One region of the Hafnia alvei genome, then DNA from elsewhere that is predicted to be linked to it. Evidence: predicted binding sites of a transcription regulator. Region 1 holds the regulator's gene; each other region holds the start of a gene.
What was found. Region 1 encodes ArgR, which controls arginine synthesis, uptake and breakdown. Its sites were predicted from a motif close to ANTGAATAAAAATACANT; they were not measured.
Positions count from the first base shown of each region.

Region 2: a site for ArgR is predicted at 2,014-2,031, ahead of argC (N-acetyl-gamma-glutamyl-phosphate reductase). Genes of this name have one in related genera too.
Region 3: a site for ArgR is predicted at 1,799-1,816, ahead of argA (amino-acid N-acetyltransferase). Genes of this name have one in related genera too.
Region 4: a site for ArgR is predicted at 1,463-1,480, ahead of argF (ornithine carbamoyltransferase). Genes of this name have one in related genera too.

Region 1 covers NZ_OZ061315.1:564,964-568,145, reverse strand. The annotation lists gene mdh (malate dehydrogenase) at 1-664, opposite strand, end outside; gene argR (transcriptional regulator ArgR) at 1,133-1,603, shown strand; gene yhcN (peroxide/acid stress response protein YhcN) at 2,019-2,282, shown strand; gene yhcN (peroxide/acid stress response protein YhcN) at 2,419-2,682, shown strand; gene mpl (UDP-N-acetylmuramate:L-alanyl-gamma-D-glutamyl-meso-diaminopimelate ligase) at 2,860-3,182, opposite strand, start outside.
Region 2 covers NZ_OZ061315.1:114,379-117,560, reverse strand. The annotation lists gene AB3Y96_RS00560 (argininosuccinate synthase) at 1-12, opposite strand, end outside; gene argB (acetylglutamate kinase) at 88-867, opposite strand; gene argC (N-acetyl-gamma-glutamyl-phosphate reductase) at 900-1,910, opposite strand; gene argE (acetylornithine deacetylase) at 2,078-3,182, shown strand, end outside.
Region 3 covers NZ_OZ061315.1:3,777,577-3,780,758, forward strand. The annotation lists gene amiC (N-acetylmuramoyl-L-alanine amidase AmiC) at 361-1,611, opposite strand; gene argA (amino-acid N-acetyltransferase) at 1,845-3,173, shown strand.
Region 4 covers NZ_OZ061315.1:4,266,099-4,269,280, reverse strand. The annotation lists gene AB3Y96_RS19875 (YhcH/YjgK/YiaL family protein) at 1-97, shown strand, start outside; partial or broken gene AB3Y96_RS19870 (carbamate kinase) at 241-360, shown strand; gene argF (ornithine carbamoyltransferase) at 421-1,437, opposite strand; gene rraB (ribonuclease E inhibitor RraB) at 1,604-2,035, shown strand; gene AB3Y96_RS19855 (GNAT family N-acetyltransferase) at 2,196-2,699, opposite strand; gene AB3Y96_RS19850 (valine--tRNA ligase) at 2,908-3,182, opposite strand, start outside.

The DNA of each region.
Region 1 (3,182 bases):
ACCCGCCACCGGCTTTAGCTTCAACGACCTCTGTACCCGCGTTTTGGATACGTTTGGTCAGATCGGCAACTTCCTGCTCGGTGAAGCTCACACCTGGGATCTGAGACAGCAGTGGCAAAATAGTTACGCCAGAGTGGCCACCAATAACAGGCACTTCAACTTCTGCCGGGTTTTTACCTTTCAATTCACCAACAAAAGTATTTGAACGGATAACGTCCAGCGTAGAAATACCGAACAGTTTATCTTTGTTATAAACACCAGCTTTCTTCAACACTTCTGCCGCGATAGCTACAGTGGTGTTCACTGGGTTAGTAATAATACCTACACAAGCTTTAGGACAGGTGCTAGCAACCTGCTCAATCAGATTACGTACGATACCGGCGTTCACATTAAACAGGTCGGAGCGATCCATTCCAGGTTTACGAGCAACACCCGCAGAAATCAATACGATATCCGCACCTTCCAAAGCTGGACGCGCATCTTCACCGCTAAAACCTTTGATTTTAACGGCTGTTGGGATGTGGCTGAGATCGACGGCGACACCTGGGGTGACCGGCGCAATGTCATAAAGGGAGAGTTCTGAACCGGAAGGAAGCTGAGTTTTGAGAAGAAGGGCTAAAGCCTGACCAATACCGCCGGCTGCGCCGAGAACTGCAACTTTCATTCTATACTCCTTGATTTATCTTTAATTTAAGAGTGCCGTGAATGCATTACCGCGCACCTTAGTCCATCATGTCTTAAAAAACAATCTGTTAACACAAAGATTGGGATATGAAGCACTAATTCCATGTCCTACTGCAAGGTTTATAATAAAAAATAGCTTATGCATGAAAGATATAGGGCCACAGAGTAGGAATTCGTTGCGCGCTTATCACAGCTCATTACCCGGCCATTACATTACACCCTTATTTTACATCACAACAACATCATTTTAATAACATTCCATTTACGAATACCGATGACATAGCCAAAGTCCCCGCTAACATATTCATTTTATGGGCAAGGTGGTAAAATCATCCCCTTGCCGGTTTGAACGCTATAGTGACCGACTTAACGTTTCTCGCACTTAAATTGCATAAAAATTCATTATTACGCATAATAATGTTCTCTATTTCTATTCCTACGGTGAAGAATGCGAACTCCAACAAAACAAGAAGACTTGATCAAGGCATTCAAGGCGCTGCTCAAAGAAGAGAAATTCAGTTCTCAGGGTGAGATCGTGCAGGCTCTGCAAGATGAAGGCTTTGAGAATATCAACCAATCCAAAGTATCTCGTATGCTGACCAAATTTGGTGCCGTCCGCACACGAAATGCCAAAATGGAGATGGTGTATTGTCTGCCAGCAGAACTTGGCGTCCCAACCACTAGCAGCCCATTGAAGAATCTGGTTCTAGACGTTGATTACAACGAATCCGTTGTGGTGATCCATACCAGTCCAGGCGCAGCACAATTGATTGCACGCCTATTGGACTCATTAGGTAAGTCAGAAGGGATTCTGGGAACTATTGCAGGTGACGACACGATTTTCACCACGCCAGCGAAAGGGTTCTCTGTTGAGCAACTGCACGACGCTATTTTGTCGCTATTTGATCAAGAGCTGTAATCCTGTTCTCGGGCCTGATATCCATCAGGCCTATGATTTTTTCTCTGCTCTCATCTTAAATTCGCCGTACTCTTTTCCGCTTAATTACACAACTCACACAGCATGATTCGCTACTTCAAATAGCATTAACGGTCAATCAACCCTACATCCTTACTTCTGTCGGTCACAAACACTATAGACCGCACATTTTGCAACATGATGTTACTTTATTGATTTAATTAAAATTTAGTCTTAAAAGTGTATTTTTTGCGCTGTTTTTATTCCATTTCGATCTATTCATCAAAACAATACCAAACAAACAAACCTAACAAACCATTAGCTCGCTATTAATTTTTCGAGTTACTAGGTGTACACTTGTTTTCGTGATTTAAATCACAGTTCAAAACTAAATAAAACAATATCTGAGGGATACATCATGAAAATTAAAACTACTATTGCAACTCTAGCCGTTCTCTCTTCTCTTTCTTTCGGCGCGTTCGCAGCTCAGTTGGTTGACAATGCACAGGCATCAAAAATGCAGCCAGTTGGCACCATTAGCGTTAGCGGCGTAAGCGCAGCCCCTTCTGATATCAGAGCAGCTCTGTCTGCTAAAGCCGATGCACAAGGCGCAACAGCATACCGCGTAGTAGAAGCCCGTAACGAAGGCTCATTCCACGCAACTGCTGAAATCTATAAATAAAATACAGATTCACCTGCTCAACGGAGCACAAACTCCGTGAATGAATCGCTAAAGTTAAACCGCAGTGACCGAAAGAATATCGTCATTGAATCTAAGATCGAAGTACTGCGGCAGAATGAAAAATAGGAAAATAATCATGAAAATCAAAACTACCGTTGCTGCTTTAAGTCTTCTCTCTATGGTTTCTTTCGGCGCTTTTGCTGCACAGTCCATCAGCGCACAGCAAGCATCATCAATGAAATCCATTGGTACCATAACCATCAGCGGTATCGATGGTTCGCCTTCAGATATCAAAGCACAGCTGTCCGATAAAGCTGATGCCAAAGGCGCTACCGCATTCCATATCGTTGAAGCTCATTTGGATGGCAACTACCACGCCACCGCTGAGATTTACCGTTAATTGTAAAACGTTTCATCATAAGGCTGGCGCTTCCTGTGTCTAACCCGATTCAGCCAGCTAACACTCTCGTCTAACCCGACGAACCCCATTGCCTCCGCTTGCGGAGGCTTTTTTTATCAAATGTCAGGTATAAAAAAGCCGTGGACTAAGCCACGGCTGATTCATTAATCCAGCAACTTACTGCTGCTCAGTAATCTCTTGCTTATGCTCAAGCGCTTTCAACAGCTTGCTGTGGATCCCTTCAAAGCCACCGTTGCTCATCACCAAAATATAATCGCCCGGTTGGGCCGTTTTAGCGATCATATCCACCAGAACATCAACATCTGCGCTCCAGTGGGCCGGTTGAACACAGGCCTCTGCCACTTCAGTGACCAACCACGGAATGTGATGTGGCTGGAATAAGAAAACTTCATCTGCTCGGCCAAGCGCAGGGGCTAGATCATTCTTAGATACGCCCATTTTCATGGTATTAGAGCGAGGCTCTAGCACAGCAAGAATGC
Region 2 (3,182 bases), 450 kb from region 1:
TTGCGTTGCCATAGTCTTTTCCTTTATCTCAATAACTTAAAATTTTTTAATTAAATTAGGTCGTTATTACCCTAAATTGACGGGTAATTAATTCGCGAGAATTCTGGTGCCTACCGGCACGCCATTAAACAATGCCGGAAGTTTTTCGGCATGGCGCCAGCTTGCAATATCAACCGGCCTTCCCAGAGACCGAGCGGCATCAAGCGCAGCGTTTACTTTTACAATCATTCCATCGGTAATAATGCCTTGCACGATCAGCTGCTCTGCTTTGGCAGCCGTCATTTCTTCTATACGTTGCCCTTTGCCATCCAGAATACCGCTAACGTCTGACAGCAAAATCAAATCCGCGCCTAAGGTTGCCGCCAATGCGGTGGCGGCCTGATCGGCATTCACATTCATCAATTCGCCTTCTGCGGTGATCCCAACCGAGCTAATAATCGGTAAGTAGCCCGTTGCTAACAGCGTCGTGACCAGCGCCGGTGAACCCGCTTTCGCTTTGCCCACATGGCCGAGTTCTTCTGACAGTTGGCTCACTTCAACCATATCGCCATCGCCCAATGACAAACCCACCGCAGCAATTTTGTGTTTCTTGGCGCAGGCCAACAGCGTTTTGTTTGCTGTGCCAGCGAGCGCACCGGTAATAATGCCAATCTGGTCGGCTGGCGTTACACGCAGTCCGTTTTTCTTCACCACCGGCAAATTGAGCTGTTTCATGAGATCATCCACCAAACAGCCACCGCCATGAACAATCACCAGTGGTCGCTGATGGCTTTGGCGGTAAGCAACTAAAGCCTGAAACAAACGTTGCATCGCCTCTTCACTATCTAGCAGTACGCCACCTAACTTGATGATTAATGGATTGTTCATAGCAGTCTCTTTTTAAAGTTAACGTTTTGTCGTTACAGCAATGATTGGGTTTCATTAAATCCAAAGCGAATGTTCATACATTGCACCGCTTGAGCAGCAGCGCCTTTCAGTAAATTATCTTCGGCAGACACAATAATCAGATGCTCACCCTGAAGCGCAAAACCGATATCGCAGAACGGCGTTCCCGCCACGTTTTTAATCGCCGGAACACCTTTGTCATAGACGCGAACCAATGGCTTTTCTGCATAGGCCTGCTGGTAAGCAGCGCCGATCTGCTCAGCCGTTACACCCGCGGTTAACTTGCAGGTAATAGTGGCCAAAATTCCGCGCGGGAAATTGCCTAAGTGCGGGGTGAAAATCACCGGAGTTCCCAAATGGGTCGCTATTTCAGGCTGATGGCGATGAGTAAAAATGCCATAAGGCTGCAAACTCACTTCGCAAAAACTGGTCGTCATACTGGCTTTACGCCCTGCACCACTCACACCGCTAACGGCGTTGATAACCGGCCATTGGTTTAAATCGAGCAGACCCGCATCAATCAGCGGCTTTAATGCCAGCTGTGACGCCGTGGGATAGCAGCCGGGAACGGCCACCAGTTGCGCCTGTTTAATATCTTCGGCACGCCACTCCGCCAATCCATAAACTGCTTTATCGAGCCAGTCGGCATGCTGATGCGTAAATCCATAATAATTTTGGTAAAAATCAGCCTGATTCACCCGGTATGCGCCGGAAAGATCAAACACCACGCAGCCCATCTGTAAAAACTGAGGCGCTAGGTCATGGCTTACTTCATGCGCCGTAGCAAGAAAAACTACATCAACATCTTTTGCCATTACCGCCACATCGCTCATCGGCAACAACGGTAAATCAACAATGCCTTTCAGTTGAGGATGCAAATCAGAAAGCAACTTTCCCGCATCTGCACTTTGCGCTGAAACCGTTAAACCGGTTATGTTCATATGAGGATGGCGCTGCAGATAAGCGGCGAGTTCCGCGCCGGTATAACCGCTGGCTCCTACAATTAACCCGTTTAACGTAGACATGTATCGATTCCACCTTCTTAGTTTTTATGAAAGATTGTTGATCGGAAAAATTACATTTGGCGCTGCTCATCATAACTTTTACGGTTTCATTCGGCGAGCGCTTATTGTATTTTTATTCATAAATAATGCATGAATATTGATACTATCCTAACGAAAGGCTGTCAACAGTGAATATGAAATTACCGCCATTTATTGAGCTGTACCGTGCCCTGATCGCCACTCCATCCATTAGTGCAACGGACAGCGCGCTCGATCAAAGCAATGAAACATTAATCAACTTGCTTGCAGGATGGTTTAGCGATCTTGGCTTTCGGGTTGAAGTGCAGGCCGTGCCACATACGCGTAACAAATTTAATCTCCTCGCCAGCTATGGTGAGGGAAATGGCGGGCTAATGCTGGCAGGCCATACGGATACCGTGCCGTTTGATGATGGGCGCTGGACGCGCGATCCTTTCACGCTCACCGAACACGACAATAAGCTTTACGGACTCGGCACCGCAGATATGAAAGGCTTCTTCGCTTTTATTCTGGATACGCTGCGCGATGTAGATTTGAGCCAGCTCAGCAAGCCGCTTTATATTTTGGCTACCGCCGATGAAGAAACCACTATGGCTGGCGCGCGTTATTTCGCCGCAACAACCCATCTGCGCCCTGACTGCGCCATCATTGGTGAACCAACCTCACTCAAACCCGTGCGCGCGCACAAAGGACACTTATCAGAAGCAATCCGCATCACGGGACAATCCGGTCACTCTAGCGATCCTTCTCGCGGCGTAAACGCAATTGAACTGATGCATGATTCCATCGGCCATCTGCTGACGCTGCGCAACACGCTAAAAGATCGCTTCCACCACGATGCTTTTACCATCCCATACCCAACCATGAACCTTGGGCATATTCACGGCGGCGATGCCCCTAACCGAATCTGTGCCTGCTGCGAATTGCATATGGATATCCGTCCGTTACCGGGCATGACGCTTAACGATATCGACGAGTTACTCAATCAAGCACTGGCACCGGTCAGTGAAAAATGGCCGGGACGTTTGACCATTGAACATATGCATGTGCCGATCCCTGGATATGAATGCCCTGTCCATGCCCCGTTGGTGCAGGTCATCGAGGGATTATTAGGCGAGCGGGCGGAAGTGGTGAACTATTGCACCGAGGCGCCATTTATTCAGGAAGTTTGTCCTACACTGGTCTTAGGGCCCGGCTCAATCGATCAGGCCCACCAGCCAGATGAATACTTAGCAACGTCGTTCATCCAGCCCA
Region 3 (3,182 bases), 3.2 Mb from region 1:
CACCAGCATCCCTGCTGGCGGCTCTAAAATGCATTCCTTAAACATAAAAAAGACAAAAGACATTTTGTCTTCTTATCTTTTAAATTGTTTAAGCCTTGGTAGAGAGAGCCGCCGGTACAGGGATGTACCGACGGAGTTTGGGGCGCCCTGGATGGGCGATACCAAACCGGAGCGGAAATGGCATCTCGGATAAAAGCGCGAGAGTGCAGAGACCACGCGCTGGTGGTCTCTGCCCGTACACCTTCATTTATGATGGCACAGGGTAATTCGGTATTGATAGGCGGGCGGAACCTTACACCACGACGCGATAAACGAAAGGCAGACGGAATACTACACAGCAAGTACATGAACGCCCATTCCTTACCGCCTCGCCAACTCCCCACCATTCGCAAAGTAAGCTTTAATTCCGGCCAGAATAGATTGAGCAACCTGCTGCTGGAAAGCGCTGGTACGCAGTTTACGCTCTTCTTCAACGTTACTGATAAATGCGGTTTCAACCAGAATAGATGGGATATCAGGCGCTTTCAGCACCGCAAATCCGGCCTGCTCCACGCTGTTTTTATGCAATTTGTTCACGCTGCCCATGTTTTTCAGCACTTCTTTGCCGAACTTCAGGCTATCGTTCACCGTCGCGGTCTGCATTAAGTCAAAAATCGTGTGGTCGAGGTATTGATCGCCACTGCGGCTAACTCCACCGATTTCATCGGATTCATTCTGGGTTTGAGCCAAGAATCGTGCTGCCGCGCTGGTTGCGCCCTTGGTCGATAGTGCAAATACTGAAGAACCACGGACCGAGCGGCTGGTAAAGGCATCGGCATGAATCGAAATAAACAGGTCAGCGCGCTGTTTGCGCGCCTTCGCCACCCTGACCTTCAATGGAATAAAGACATCTTCATTACGCGTCATATACACGCGCATATTGGGCTGTTTTTTAATCAATGCGCTTAGACGACGGGCAATTTGCAACACGATATCTTTTTCACGCGTCTTATTTTTACCAATTGCTCCCGGATCTTCACCACCGTGCCCAGGATCAAGCATGATAACAATCGGTCTATCGCGCCCGGCTTTACCTTTTTGCGGCCCTTCCGGCGGTAAACTCTTTCCTAAATCGCCTTTATTGTAATCTTCCAGCAAAGCCAGCAGCGGATCGTTTTCCGCCGCGCTCGTACCTTGCGCCGGATAAAGATCGACCACCAAACGGTTTTTAAATTCGGCAAACGGCGCTAGGGTAAACAGCTTCGGGCTGATTTCCTGTTTGAGTTCTAAAACCAGACGCACGGTATTTTTATCAAACTGCCCAACCCGCGCAGTCTTTAAATAGGGATCGCCCGACTGAACCTGACTACTGATCCCTTTAAGCACGCTGTTAAGGTGAACACCCTCGATATCAACGACGATTCGATTCGGGTTCGTTAACGCAAACTGCTTATATTTCAGGGGAATTTTCGATTCCAGCGTCACTCGAGTATAGGTCGACGCCGGCCATACCCTTACGGCAATCACCTGTGAAGACGCAGCAAAACCCACTCGGCTTACACTTAAAAACCAAGTAGCAGCGGCACCCTGCAACAAACGACGACGGGTCAGATTATGGTTCGAATTTGTCATGCAATCCCAAAATAAAAAGCCAAATACAGCGGAGAACAGCGCCTCAGCACAAATTTTAGGGCAAAACTTTATCGAATCGCGGCGGGGCTGTCATTAGAAAATGCTTAAAGGAGTTTTACAGATATCCCTATTCGTAGCAGATATGACTTGAATTTACATAAAATTCACACTTGCCTTTATTCGCAATAAAGAATAAAAATACAGTTTTAGCGAATAAAAATTCAGAGGGTCTCATGAAGGAGCGTAGCACCGAACTGGTTCAGGGTTTTCGTCACTCAGTACCCTACATCAATACTCACCGTGGCAAGACATTCGTTGTGATGCTTGGCGGAGAGGCCATTGAGCATGAAAACTTTGCCAATATCGTCAATGATATTGGGTTACTGCACAGCCTTGGCATCCGACTGGTTGTCGTCTACGGTGCACGCCCACAGATTGATAGCAATCTGAATGAACACCACTATGAGCCTGTCTACCATAAGCATACGCGCGTCACAGATTCCAGAACCCTTGAATTGGTGAAACAGGCTGCGGGTCAGTTGCAACTAGATATTACAGCGCGCCTATCCATGAGCTTAAATAACACGCCGCTGCAGGGTGCCCATATCAACGTGGTGAGCGGGAACTTTATTATCGCGCAACCACTCGGCGTCGACGACGGAGTGGATTATTGCCACAGCGGGCGCATTCGCCGTATCGATGAAGAGGCCATTCACCGTCAGCTCGACAGCGGCGCCATTGTGTTGATGGGCCCAGTTGCCGTTTCCGTTACCGGTGAAAGTTTTAACCTGACCTCCGAAGAGGTCGCCACTCAGTTAGCGATTAAGCTGAAAGCCGAAAAGCTGATTGGTTTTTGCTCTTCGCAAGGTGTCACAAACGACGATGGCTCGATCGTTTCTGAGCTGCTACCCAACGAAGCGCAGACGCGCATTGAAACACTGGAAGCCTCTGGCGATTACAACTCTGGCACCGTGCGCTTTTTACGTGGAGCCGTAAAAGCCTGCCGGAGTGGCGTGGGGCGCAGCCATCTGATTAGCTATCAGGACGATGGCGCTTTGGTGCAAGAGCTGTTCTCCCGCGACGGCATCGGCACGCAGATCGTGATGGAAAGTGCCGAACAAATACGTCGCGCCAACATCAATGATATCGGCGGTATTTTGGAGCTCATTCGCCCGCTAGAGCAGCAAGGTATTTTGGTTCGCCGTTCGCGTGAACAGCTCGAACGGGAAATCGATCAATTCACTATTATTGAGCGAGATAACCTAACCATTGCCTGTGCGGCGCTCTATCCATTCCCTGAGGAACGCATTGGCGAAATGGCCTGCGTGGCGGTACATCCAGACTATCGCAGCTCTTCTCGCGGCGAAGCCCTGCTCAAACGCGTGGCAGCACAAGCCAGACAAATGGGGCTGGAAAAACTGTTTGTGCTCACCACGCGCAGCATCCATTGGTTCCAAGAGCGTGGTTTTACCCCCGCAGAAGTTGACGTGCTCCCGATGCAAAAACAGGAGCTGTACAACTACCAGCGCCGTTCCAAGATTTTGCTCGCCGACTTATCTTGAGGCTACTTC
Region 4 (3,182 bases), 3.7 Mb from region 1:
CGTGGTTTTCTATCCCGGCGAATTACATAAGCCCATGTGCGCGGTGGGTGAGAATGCGCCGGTTAAAAAAGCGGTCGTGAAGATTTTGGTTAAGTGATTTTGCATAAATAGATCTTTGATTCATCGCAGTTTGCGCGACTGCGATGATTAAGTTTTGCTGAAATTGTCACCGCAGCGTGTATTTGTCGATATTGGTTAGAAAACCACGGATCCGCTCATCCCCATGTTTAAACAGTGAAACTTGAGTTTGTTGAACAAACGGGCGGAACGGCCTTTATCGGTGCGTTAGCAGACGCCGAAGCCATTTTACGCCGAGAGAAGGGCACCTGTATTACGCCAGAAACTGCGGCTGTTGTATAAAATAAAATCAGCGCGCCGTGAATGTCGGGCGCGCTGATTTATTGATGATGAGTGCAGTAATTACAATTTGCCTAATGTTGCCACCATCACGGCTTTAATGGTGTGCAGACGGTTTTCCGCTTCGTCAAACACGATGCTGTGCTCGGATTCAAACACTTCATCGGTTACTTCCATTCCGCCATGCAGCCCGTATTGCTCTGCCATCTGTTTGCCTAAGGCGGTTTGATCGTCATGGAAAGCCGGTAAACAGTGCAGGAATTTTACCTGTGGGTTACCGGTCAGCTTGATCACATTCATGTTGATTTGATAAGGCAATAGCTGGGCGATACGCTCTTTCCACACCTCTTTCGGTTCGCCCATGGAGACCCAAACGTCGGTGTAAAGGAAATCGGCGTCTTTCACGCCTTCCGCCAGACCTTCGGTTAAAACCAGCTTCGCGCCGGTTTTGTCGGCGATCGTCTGACATTGAGCCACCAGTTCAGCTTCGGGCCAGCAGGCTTTTGGTGCAACGAGACGCAGCTCCATCCCCATCAGCGCAGCGCCTTCCAGCAATGAGTTGCCCATGTTATTACGCGCATCGCCAAGGTATGCCAGCTTCACCTGTGACAGCGGCTTATTTGGCATATGTTCTTGAATGGTCAGCAGATCGGCTAAGATTTGGGTTGGGTGAAATTCATTGGTTAATCCATTCCAAATAGGCACGCCGGCATACTGCGCCAATGTTTCAACCACGTCCTGCCCCCAGCCGCGATACTGGATGGCGTCGTACATTCTGCCCAGCACGCGGGCGCTGTCTTTGATGGATTCTTTGTGGCCGATTTGGCTGCCGTTTGAGCCTAAGTAGGTCACGTTAGCACCTTGGTCGTAAGCGGCAACTTCGAAAGAGCAGCGGGTTCGGGTGGAGTCTTTTTCGAAGATGAGCGCGATATTTTTACCTTTCAGCGTTTGTGGTTCATTACCTGCTTTCTTAGCCTGTTTAAGCTCGGCGGCTAAAGTGAGTAGATATGCGATATCTGCAGGCGTGAAATCCAGTAATCTAAGAAAATGATGCTGATATAGCTGACTCATAGTGCTCATCCTCAGTTGTGTTTTTATTGTGCTGAATGAATTAATATTCACATTATGTGTATTAAAATTCAAAATCAACCCCTGAGAGATAAATATTCACGTTTCTTATGGAGGCATGGGCGCGGCTGTGGGAGAATGAAAGTAGCGTGATTGCATACAGATTGAGGACAACGGCATGGCAAATCCTGAGCTATTAGAAGAACAACGTGAAGAAACTCGCCTGATCATTGAAGAACTGCTGGACGACGGCAGCGATCCGGACGCGTTATACACCATTGAGCATCATCTTTCGGCGGATAACTTTGAGCTGTTAGAAAAAGCGGCGGTTGAAGCTTTTAAACTCGGCTATGAAGTCACCGATGCTGAAGAGCTGGAAGTTGAAGACGGTACGCTGCTAATGTGCTGCGATGTTATCAGCGAAGTTGGCCTGAATGCGGAAGTGATCGATACTCAGGTTGAACAGCTGGTAAACCTCGCTGAAAAAATGAATGTGAACTACGACGGCTGGGGCACCTACTTCGAAGATCCTAACGGTGAAGAAGGTGACGACGACGAAGATGACGACGCAGAAGGCGTTGATGAGGATGACAATGGCGTTCGCCATTAGATTTTAAGATGCTCATCTTTAACGTCGCATAGTTAACGTCATAGTGAGAATAGTGAATCCGGTGTCAGCGATGGCACCGGATTTTTTTATGTGCAAAAAGGCGATTTAATCACACTTCGCGGGCGTTTTTAGGATTAGCGCTATTTAGAATAGTTAGACCTTACAGCTCTCTCAGCATCCTGACTTCGCAGTCCACATGACGTGTGCTGCCGAGAGCTTCGGTAATATGGTTAAATCCGAGCTTCTCATAGAGCGCTATGGCCGCGGTGAGGGAGGCAGTGGTTTCTAGATAACATTGGCTAAAACCGTTCTCACGAGCAAAATCCATGGCTTGAATAGCCAATTGTTTGGCTAAACCTTTTCCGCGCAATACCGGCAGAAAATACATCTTTTGCAGCTCACACAGGCTGACGTCTGCGCCTTCAAGCGGAGCAACGCCGCCGCCGCCAACCACTTGCCCATCGAGCTCAACCACCCAATAGGCGCAGCGTGGCTGGCTATAAACGTCGAATAGATGGTCAAGGTTTGGGTCAGATACGGTATAGCCTTTGTCTGCGGTGAGGCCGCACTCAGCTGAAACTTCACGAATAACCTGCGCAATGGCTGCGTTGTCGTTTGCCGTCATCTGGCGCACCTGAAGTCGTAAAGGCGTTTCTGTTGTCATAGTCATTACCCGGTTGTTCCGTTGTGTAAACGTTCTGACGCACATCGCTATTTTAGGCTGTTGTCACGGAGCGTTGTACCCCGCGTGATGGCGCACGAAATTCCTTAATACCACCGCTGATAGTGAGGATGCAAGCGTTCTGCGTGCGAGGTAAAAAAAAGCGGGGAACAATGTTCCCCGCTGATAGGTGTTTTGCTTACCGCGCTAGTTACAGCGCTGCAATCACCGCTTGCTGTTCGATGAGCTTCGCTTTGGCATCGGCGTAGCCGTTCATCTTCTCACGCTCTTTGGCAACAACGGCCTCAGGTGCGCGGGCCACGAAACCTTCGTTAGACAGTTTCGCTTCGATACGGCCAATTTCAGCTTCGATCTTAGCCACTTCTTTGGCTAAGCGATCGAGCTCTGCGTCTTTGTCGATAAGGCCAGCCATTGGGATCAGCAATTCAGCACCGTCAACCAGCTTGGTGACAGAAACTGGGCCTT